3 regions of the Marinobacter sp. W-8 genome follow, and region 3 is predicted to be linked to each of the others. Evidence: predicted binding sites of a transcription regulator. Region 3 holds the regulator's gene; each other region holds the start of a gene.

Region 1 (2,274 bases), 1.9 Mb from region 3:
CCGGCCATCATCAGGGCGGCAAAGGCCAGGTACGGGTTGGCTGCCGGATCAGGGAAGCGCACTTCGATACGGCGTGCTTTCGGGCTGTTCACGTATGGAATACGGATAGAGGCAGAACGGTTACGGGCGGAGTAGGCCAGCATAACCGGTGCTTCGTAACCCGGAACCAGACGCTTGTAGCTGTTGGTGGCCGGGTTGGTGAAGGCGTTGATGGCCTTGGCATGCTTGATCACGCCACCGATGTAGTACAGAGCCGCTTCGCTCAGGCCTGCGTAGCTGTCGCCGGCAAACAGGTTCTTGCCGTCTTTGCTCAGGGACATATGTACGTGCATACCGGAACCGTTGTCACCTACAACCGGCTTGGGCATGAAGGTGGCGGTCTTGCCGTAGGCGTGCGCTACGTTGTGCACGCAGTACTTCAGGATCTGAACTTCGTCTGCCTTGCGGGTCAGGGTGTTGGCGCCAACACCGATTTCACACTGGCCAGCGGTGCCCACTTCGTGGTGGTGCACTTCGATGGTCAGGCCCATGGATTCCATGGCCGCACACATGGCGCCACGCAGGTCGTGCAGGCTGTCAACCGGCGGAACCGGGAAGTAGCCGCCTTTTACGCCCGGGCGGTGGCCAATGTTGTTGCGGTCGAAATCTTCACCGGAAACCCACGCCGCTTCTTCAGAGTGGATGTGGTAAGAAGCGCCTTGCATGTCGACGTTCCACTTAACGGAATCGAACACGAAGAACTCGGGCTCCGGGCCGAACAGGGCGCCATCGGCAATGCCGGTGGACTTCAGGTATTCTTCGGCGCGACGGGCAACAGAACGGGGATCACGCTCATAACCCTGCATGGTAGAAGGCTCTACAATGTTGCAGGTGATGTTGACGGTGGTTTCTTCGGTGAACGGGTCCAGAACGGCGGTTTCGTCGTCCGGCATCAGGATCATGTCGGATTCGTTGATGCCTTTCCAGCCGGCAATGGAGGAACCGTCGAACATCTTGCCGTCAGCAAAAAAGTCTTCGTCCGCCTCGGTGGCCGGCAGGGTCACGTGCTGCTCTTTACCGCGGCTGTCGGTGAAACGCAGGTCAATCCACTTGACTTCGTGTTCTTTGATCAAATCAATCGTCTTGGACATTGTGCATGCTCCGTAAGGTTTTACATGTTCGTTGTGCCGGATCGTTCGGTGTTCTGAGGCCCGATCTTTTTCAGGTCAGGGAAGCTTACCAGAAGCTTGTGGCCCTTACCCTCACTATGCGGCTGCTTTGGGATAAGCAATCGGCTTGCCAGTTTTTGTCGGCTGCGCCAGAACAGCGCAGCGACAAGGCTTTCGGGCTAATGTGGCGCAGCTTGTTGGTCGAAGGCAGCGCCTGTTGCACCATTGCGGCGCACCATAGTGGTGCGAGTTCGCCGATAACGCATAATTATGGTGCAAGTCCTAGTTGGTTACATATTAGGCGCTAATCTTCATATTATCGCCATGGACTTTTCGATATACTGCGCGCCGCTAATTTCTTCAGGATACCCGTTGTGATTGATAAGCTTAGAAACGTTGCCATTATTGCCCACGTTGACCATGGCAAGACCACCCTGGTTGACCAGCTGCTGCGCCAGTCTGGCACGCTGGACCGTAAAGAGCTCGAAAACGAGCGCGTAATGGACTCCAACGACCAGGAAAAAGAACGTGGCATTACCATTCTGGCAAAAAACACCGCTCTTAAATGGAAAGACTACGACATCAATATCGTAGACACCCCGGGCCACGCCGACTTTGGTGGTGAAGTAGAGCGTGTGATGAGCATGGTAGACAGTGTGCTGCTGGTGGTGGATTCCATCGATGGTCCCATGCCGCAAACCCGTTTCGTGACCCAGAAAGCTTTCGCAGCGGGCCTGCGCCCGATTGTGGTTGTGAACAAGATTGACCGCCCGGGTGCGCGCCCGGACTGGGTTGTGGACCAGGTATTTGATCTGTTTGACAACCTGGGTGCCACCGACGAGCAGTTGGACTTCCCGATTGTTTACGCCAGCGCCCTGAATGGCATTGCCGGCATGGAGCACGAAAACCTCGACGACAACATGGATGCGGTATTCCAGTCGATCGTTGACCACGTGCCTGCGCCTTCTGTTGATCTGGACGGCCCGTTCCAGATGCAGATCTCCCAGCTGGACTACAACAGCTTCCTGGGTGTTATCGGTATCGGTCGTATTATGCGCGGTAAAGTGAAGACCAACACCCCGGTGGTGGCTATCGGTGCCGACGGCAAGAAGCGCAACGGCCGTAT
Region 2 (2,274 bases), 1.6 Mb from region 3:
GCCTTCGGGGTGCAGCGGGAAGTGCCTGCGCTTGAGATCCCTCAGGGCACCAGCCCGATCTTCGACAAGTTTTCGCCGGCGCCGCCAGAGCCCACGGTGGTCAATGAAGTCAAACAGACCACCACCGACGTACAGCCCGAAATCCAGACTCTGAAAAGCCCCGAAGAGAAAGCCATTGAGGAATCCATCCAGGAACAGATGGACGCCAACATGGCCCGGATTCTTGAAGTGCTGGAACCGGCTATTATGGATGGCCGGATCAACGTCTCGGAAGATCAGCGCCGCATCATCATTCGCATTGAGGAGAAGGGCTCGTTTGCCTCAGGTTCAGCCCAACTAACCTGGGAGTTCGAGGGCCTGCTGCTGGATATGGCGGAGGTTCTGGCCGACATGCCCGGCGACCTCGCCATTGAAGGCCATACCGATAACGTGCCCATCCGCACCGAACGTTTCTACAGCAACTGGGACCTGTCCGCAGCCCGCGCCGCCGCGGTGGCTAATGTTCTGCTGGCTCGGGAGCAGGTGACTCCGGACCGCATCCGGGTGACCGGTCTGGCCGACACCGAACCACGGGTACCCAACACCTCGCCGGAAAACCGAGCCAAGAACCGGCGGGTTGAAATCGTTATCGATCTGTCAGAGCCCATGGAAGAGCAGGAACTGCGCCTTCGCGAGCTGATTCGTTCCGAAAGCGAGTCGCAAGAAGCCATTATTGGCATTGAGCCCGGTCGGGATACGCCCAGCGAGATTACCTGGTAGTAAAACCTTGCCTCGCGCCCTATCCAGATTGGTGCACAAGCCCTTGATGCGCACGCCTCTGGTGCACTTTGACGCAGATAAATACCTCCCTCGGCGCCCTCAGGTTCTCCAACCCCCCTGCAGTACTTGATATGCATTGTTTTGGAACAGCACTTGCTTAAGTCGCACCCCAACAATGCACAACGGCTCATCAGAAGCCGCGTAATCAAAACACTCAGGAGAAAAACCCGTGGACATCACGAGTGCCGTACACACCCTGACCGAGAGCGCCAACACGCTCTTCATTCTGATTGGCGCCATTATGGTGCTGGCCATGCACGCCGGCTTTGCGTTCCTGGAAGTGGGCACAGTTCGCCACAAAAATCAGGTCAATGCCCTGGTTAAAATCATGACCGACTTCGGCATATCCGCAGTCGCCTATTTTTTCATCGGCTACTACATCGCCTATGGTGGGCACTTTCTCAATGGCGCCGCGGAACTCACCTCCGCCAACGGCTATGAACTGGTCAAATTTTTCTTCCTGATGACCTTCGCCGCGGCCATTCCGGCGATCGTTTCCGGCGGTATCGCAGAGCGTGCCCGCTTCTACCCCATGCTGATTGCCTCGGGCCTGATCGTGGCCTTCGTCTATCCTTTCTTTGAGGGCCTGATCTGGAACGGGAACTTTGGTTTCCAGGCCTGGCTGGAGAACCAGTTTGGTGCATCCTTCCATGATTTCGCCGGCTCCGTTGTGGTGCATGCTGTCGGTGGCTGGATTGCTCTCGCTGCGGTGCTGCTGCTCGGCGCCCGCACCGGTCGCTATCGCAACGGTCGGGTCGTGGCCTTTGCCCCTTCCAACATTCCGTTTCTCGCCCTCGGCGCCTGGATTCTGACCGTGGGCTGGTTTGGCTTTAACGTCATGTCGGCCCAGACTCTGGACGGCATCAGTGGCCTGGTTGCGGTCAACAGTCTGATGGCCATGGTGGGGGGTATTCTGGTTTCCATGCTGCTCGGCCGCAAAGACCCTGGCTTCATTCACAATGGTCCGCTGGCCGGACTGGTGGCGGTGTGCGCCGGCTCAGACCTGATGCACCCCGTCGGCGCCCTGATTACCGGGGGCGTGGCCGGCGCCATCTTTGTCTACCTGTTCGAGTGGGCACAGGCGAAAATCGAGCGGTTGGATGATGTTCTGGGTGTCTGGCCCCTGCATGGCGTATGCGGTGTCTGGGGCGCCATTGCCTGCGGTATCTTTGGCCAGGAAGCGCTCGGGGGCCTGGGTGGCGTCAGCCTGATGTCGCAGATTATTGGCTCGGTGGCCGGTGTGATCGTGGCCTTTGCCGGCGGGCTCATCGTTTACGGTGCCATCAAAACCATTAGCGGCCTGAGACTGACAGAGGAAGAAGAGTTCAACGGTGCCGACCTCAGCATTCACCGTATCGGTGCCAATGCCGTTGAGTGAGTTTCCGGGCCTTATTGTGCCTGGTAACCGGTAAGCTCCATGTAACCCACGCCGGAATGGCTTCCGGTGACGGAAAC
Region 3 (2,274 bases):
TACCTGCCCCAGGAAGCCTCCGTGTTTCGCAAACTGACCGTGCGGGACAACATCATGGCCATCCTCGAAACCCGCAAAGGCATGAGTCGGGCGGAACGGGAGGCCAAGCTGGAAGAGTTGCTGGAAGAGTTTCATATTACTCACATCCGTGACAGCGTGGGTATGGCGCTATCCGGCGGCGAACGCCGCAGAGTTGAAATCGCCCGGGCGCTGGCCATGGAGCCCGCGTTTATCCTGCTGGACGAACCCTTCGCGGGCGTAGACCCTATCTCCGTCAGTGACATCAAGCACATTATCCGGCACCTGCGGGATAAAGGTATTGGCGTATTGATTACCGACCATAACGTTCGGGAAACCCTCGACATCTGCGAGAATGCCTACATCGTTTCCGGCGGCCACATCATCGCCTCCGGCAATGCCGAAGCCATTCTGGCAAACCAGCAGGTGAAAGAAGTATATCTGGGTGATGAGTTCCGGCTCTGACCTGATAAAACTGGGTTTATCCGAGGTCTGATTGTTTTGATGATCTGTAGCAAGTAAACTCGGCAAAAAACTTGCTTATACTGTTCACAGACAATGGCAAGTAACCAGCGTACAACATTTTTTTCGGCCTGTGCGCCGGCAAAGCAACAACCGGGATGCCCACGAGTTATGGATCTTGAGCCATGGTTATGAAAGCCTCATTACAGCTTAAGCTGGGCCAGAGTCTGACCATGACGCCCCAGCTGCAGCAGGCCATACGCCTGCTACAGCTTTCTACCCTCGATCTCCAGCAGGAAATCCAGCAGGCGCTGGAATCCAACCCAATGCTGGAAACCTCAGAGGACGATGAGCACGCTGAAGGCGACGAGCGCGAAGAGCACGAGCACAGTGACGCTTCCAGCTCTGAGGCCAACCAGGACGACAGCCACCAGGACGCGAGCCCGGACTGGGACGAAACCGAGAACGGCCCTGACTGGTCGTCCGAGAACGATATTCCGGACAACATTCCCGATGATCTGCCAGTGGATACCGCCTGGGACGACATCTACCAGTCTGCCCCGGCTCCGGCCAGCAAAGGCGAAGACGAGCACGAATCGGATTTCGAAACCCGGAACTCGCCTACCGAAACCCTGCAGGATCACCTTGAGTGGCAGCTGAACCTGACGCCTCTGAGCGAGCGGGATCAGGCCATTGCCCACGCGCTGCTGGATGCTGTGGATGAGCGCGGCTACCTGACGTCTGACATTGAGGACATTCACGCAGGCCTGCTGGACGAAACCGAAGAAGACCCGTTGGAACTGGACGAAGTGGAAGCGGTACTCCACCGCCTGCAACACTTCGACCCGCCAGGCGTGTTCGCTCGGGATCTCCAGGAATGCCTGCTGATTCAGCTCAACCAGCTGCCACCGGATACCCCCTGGCTGCGCCAGGCGAGACTGGTGGTTACCCAGTTCCTGCATCTGCTTGGCAACCGGGACTACGCACAGCTGTTGCGCCGCAGCCGGCTCAAGGAAGACCAGCTGAAACAGGTACTGGCCCTGATCACGAGCCTGAACCCGCGCCCTGGCGATGTCGTGGACCGGGCCGAACCGGATTACGTTATCCCGGACGTTATCGTACGCAAACACGAAGGCCGATGGCGGGTTGAACTCAATCCGGAAATCGCTCCGCGTATCCGGGTGAATGCCAGCTACGCGTCACTGATCCGCCGGGCTGACAGCAGTGCCGATAACACCTACCTGCGCGACCAGCTGCAAGAAGCGAAATGGTTTATCAAGAGCCTGCAAAGCCGTAATGAAACCCTGCTGAAAGTTGCCACCCGCATCGTTGAACACCAGCAAGGGTTCCTGGATCAGGGCGAAGAAGCCATGAAGCCTCTGATCCTGTCTGACATTGCCCAGGCGGTGGAAATGCACGAGTCCACGATTTCCCGGGTTACCACCCAGAAGTACATGCACACGCCCCGCGGTATTTTCGAGCTGAAGTACTTTTTCTCCAGCCACGTCAGCACCGCCGAGGGCGGCGAATGCTCGTCTACAGCCATCCGGGCAATGATCAAGAAGCTGATTGCCGAGGAAACCCCGAAAAAGCCATTGAGCGATAGCAAAATTGCAGCCATGCTAGGGGAACAGGGAATCAACGTGGCGCGGCGTACCGTGGCCAAATACCGGGAGGCCATGCATATTCCTCCCTCGAACGAACGAAAACGCCTGGTTTAAACTTTCGCTGGTGCAAGATGCACTGGCATGCAAGCCGGCAAGCACGCCGGCAGTATGACAACAGGAGACGCCT

The links. The regulator sigma-54, encoded in region 3, starts transcription at its own class of promoters, with help from an activator protein. The targets are predictions, from matches to a motif close to ANTGGCATNNANNTTGCTNT.
Region 1: the regulator sigma-54 is predicted to act here: its motif matches at 1,264-1,283, upstream of glnA (glutamate--ammonia ligase).
Region 2: the regulator sigma-54 is predicted to act here: its motif matches at 900-919, upstream of ACF8YQ_RS01245 (ammonium transporter).

What each region holds. Positions count from the first base shown of each region.
Region 1 covers NZ_CP172297.1:605,757-608,030, forward strand. The annotation lists gene glnA (glutamate--ammonia ligase) at 1-1,130, opposite strand, end outside; gene typA (translational GTPase TypA) at 1,523-2,274, shown strand, end outside.
Region 2 covers NZ_CP172297.1:295,095-297,368, reverse strand. The annotation lists gene ACF8YQ_RS01250 (flagellar motor protein MotB) at 1-759, shown strand, start outside; gene ACF8YQ_RS01245 (ammonium transporter) at 989-2,197, shown strand; gene ACF8YQ_RS01240 (lipocalin-like domain-containing protein) at 2,209-2,274, opposite strand, start outside.
Region 3 covers NZ_CP172297.1:2,635,672-2,637,945, forward strand. The annotation lists gene lptB (LPS export ABC transporter ATP-binding protein) at 1-483, shown strand, start outside; gene ACF8YQ_RS12205 (RNA polymerase factor sigma-54) at 672-2,201, shown strand.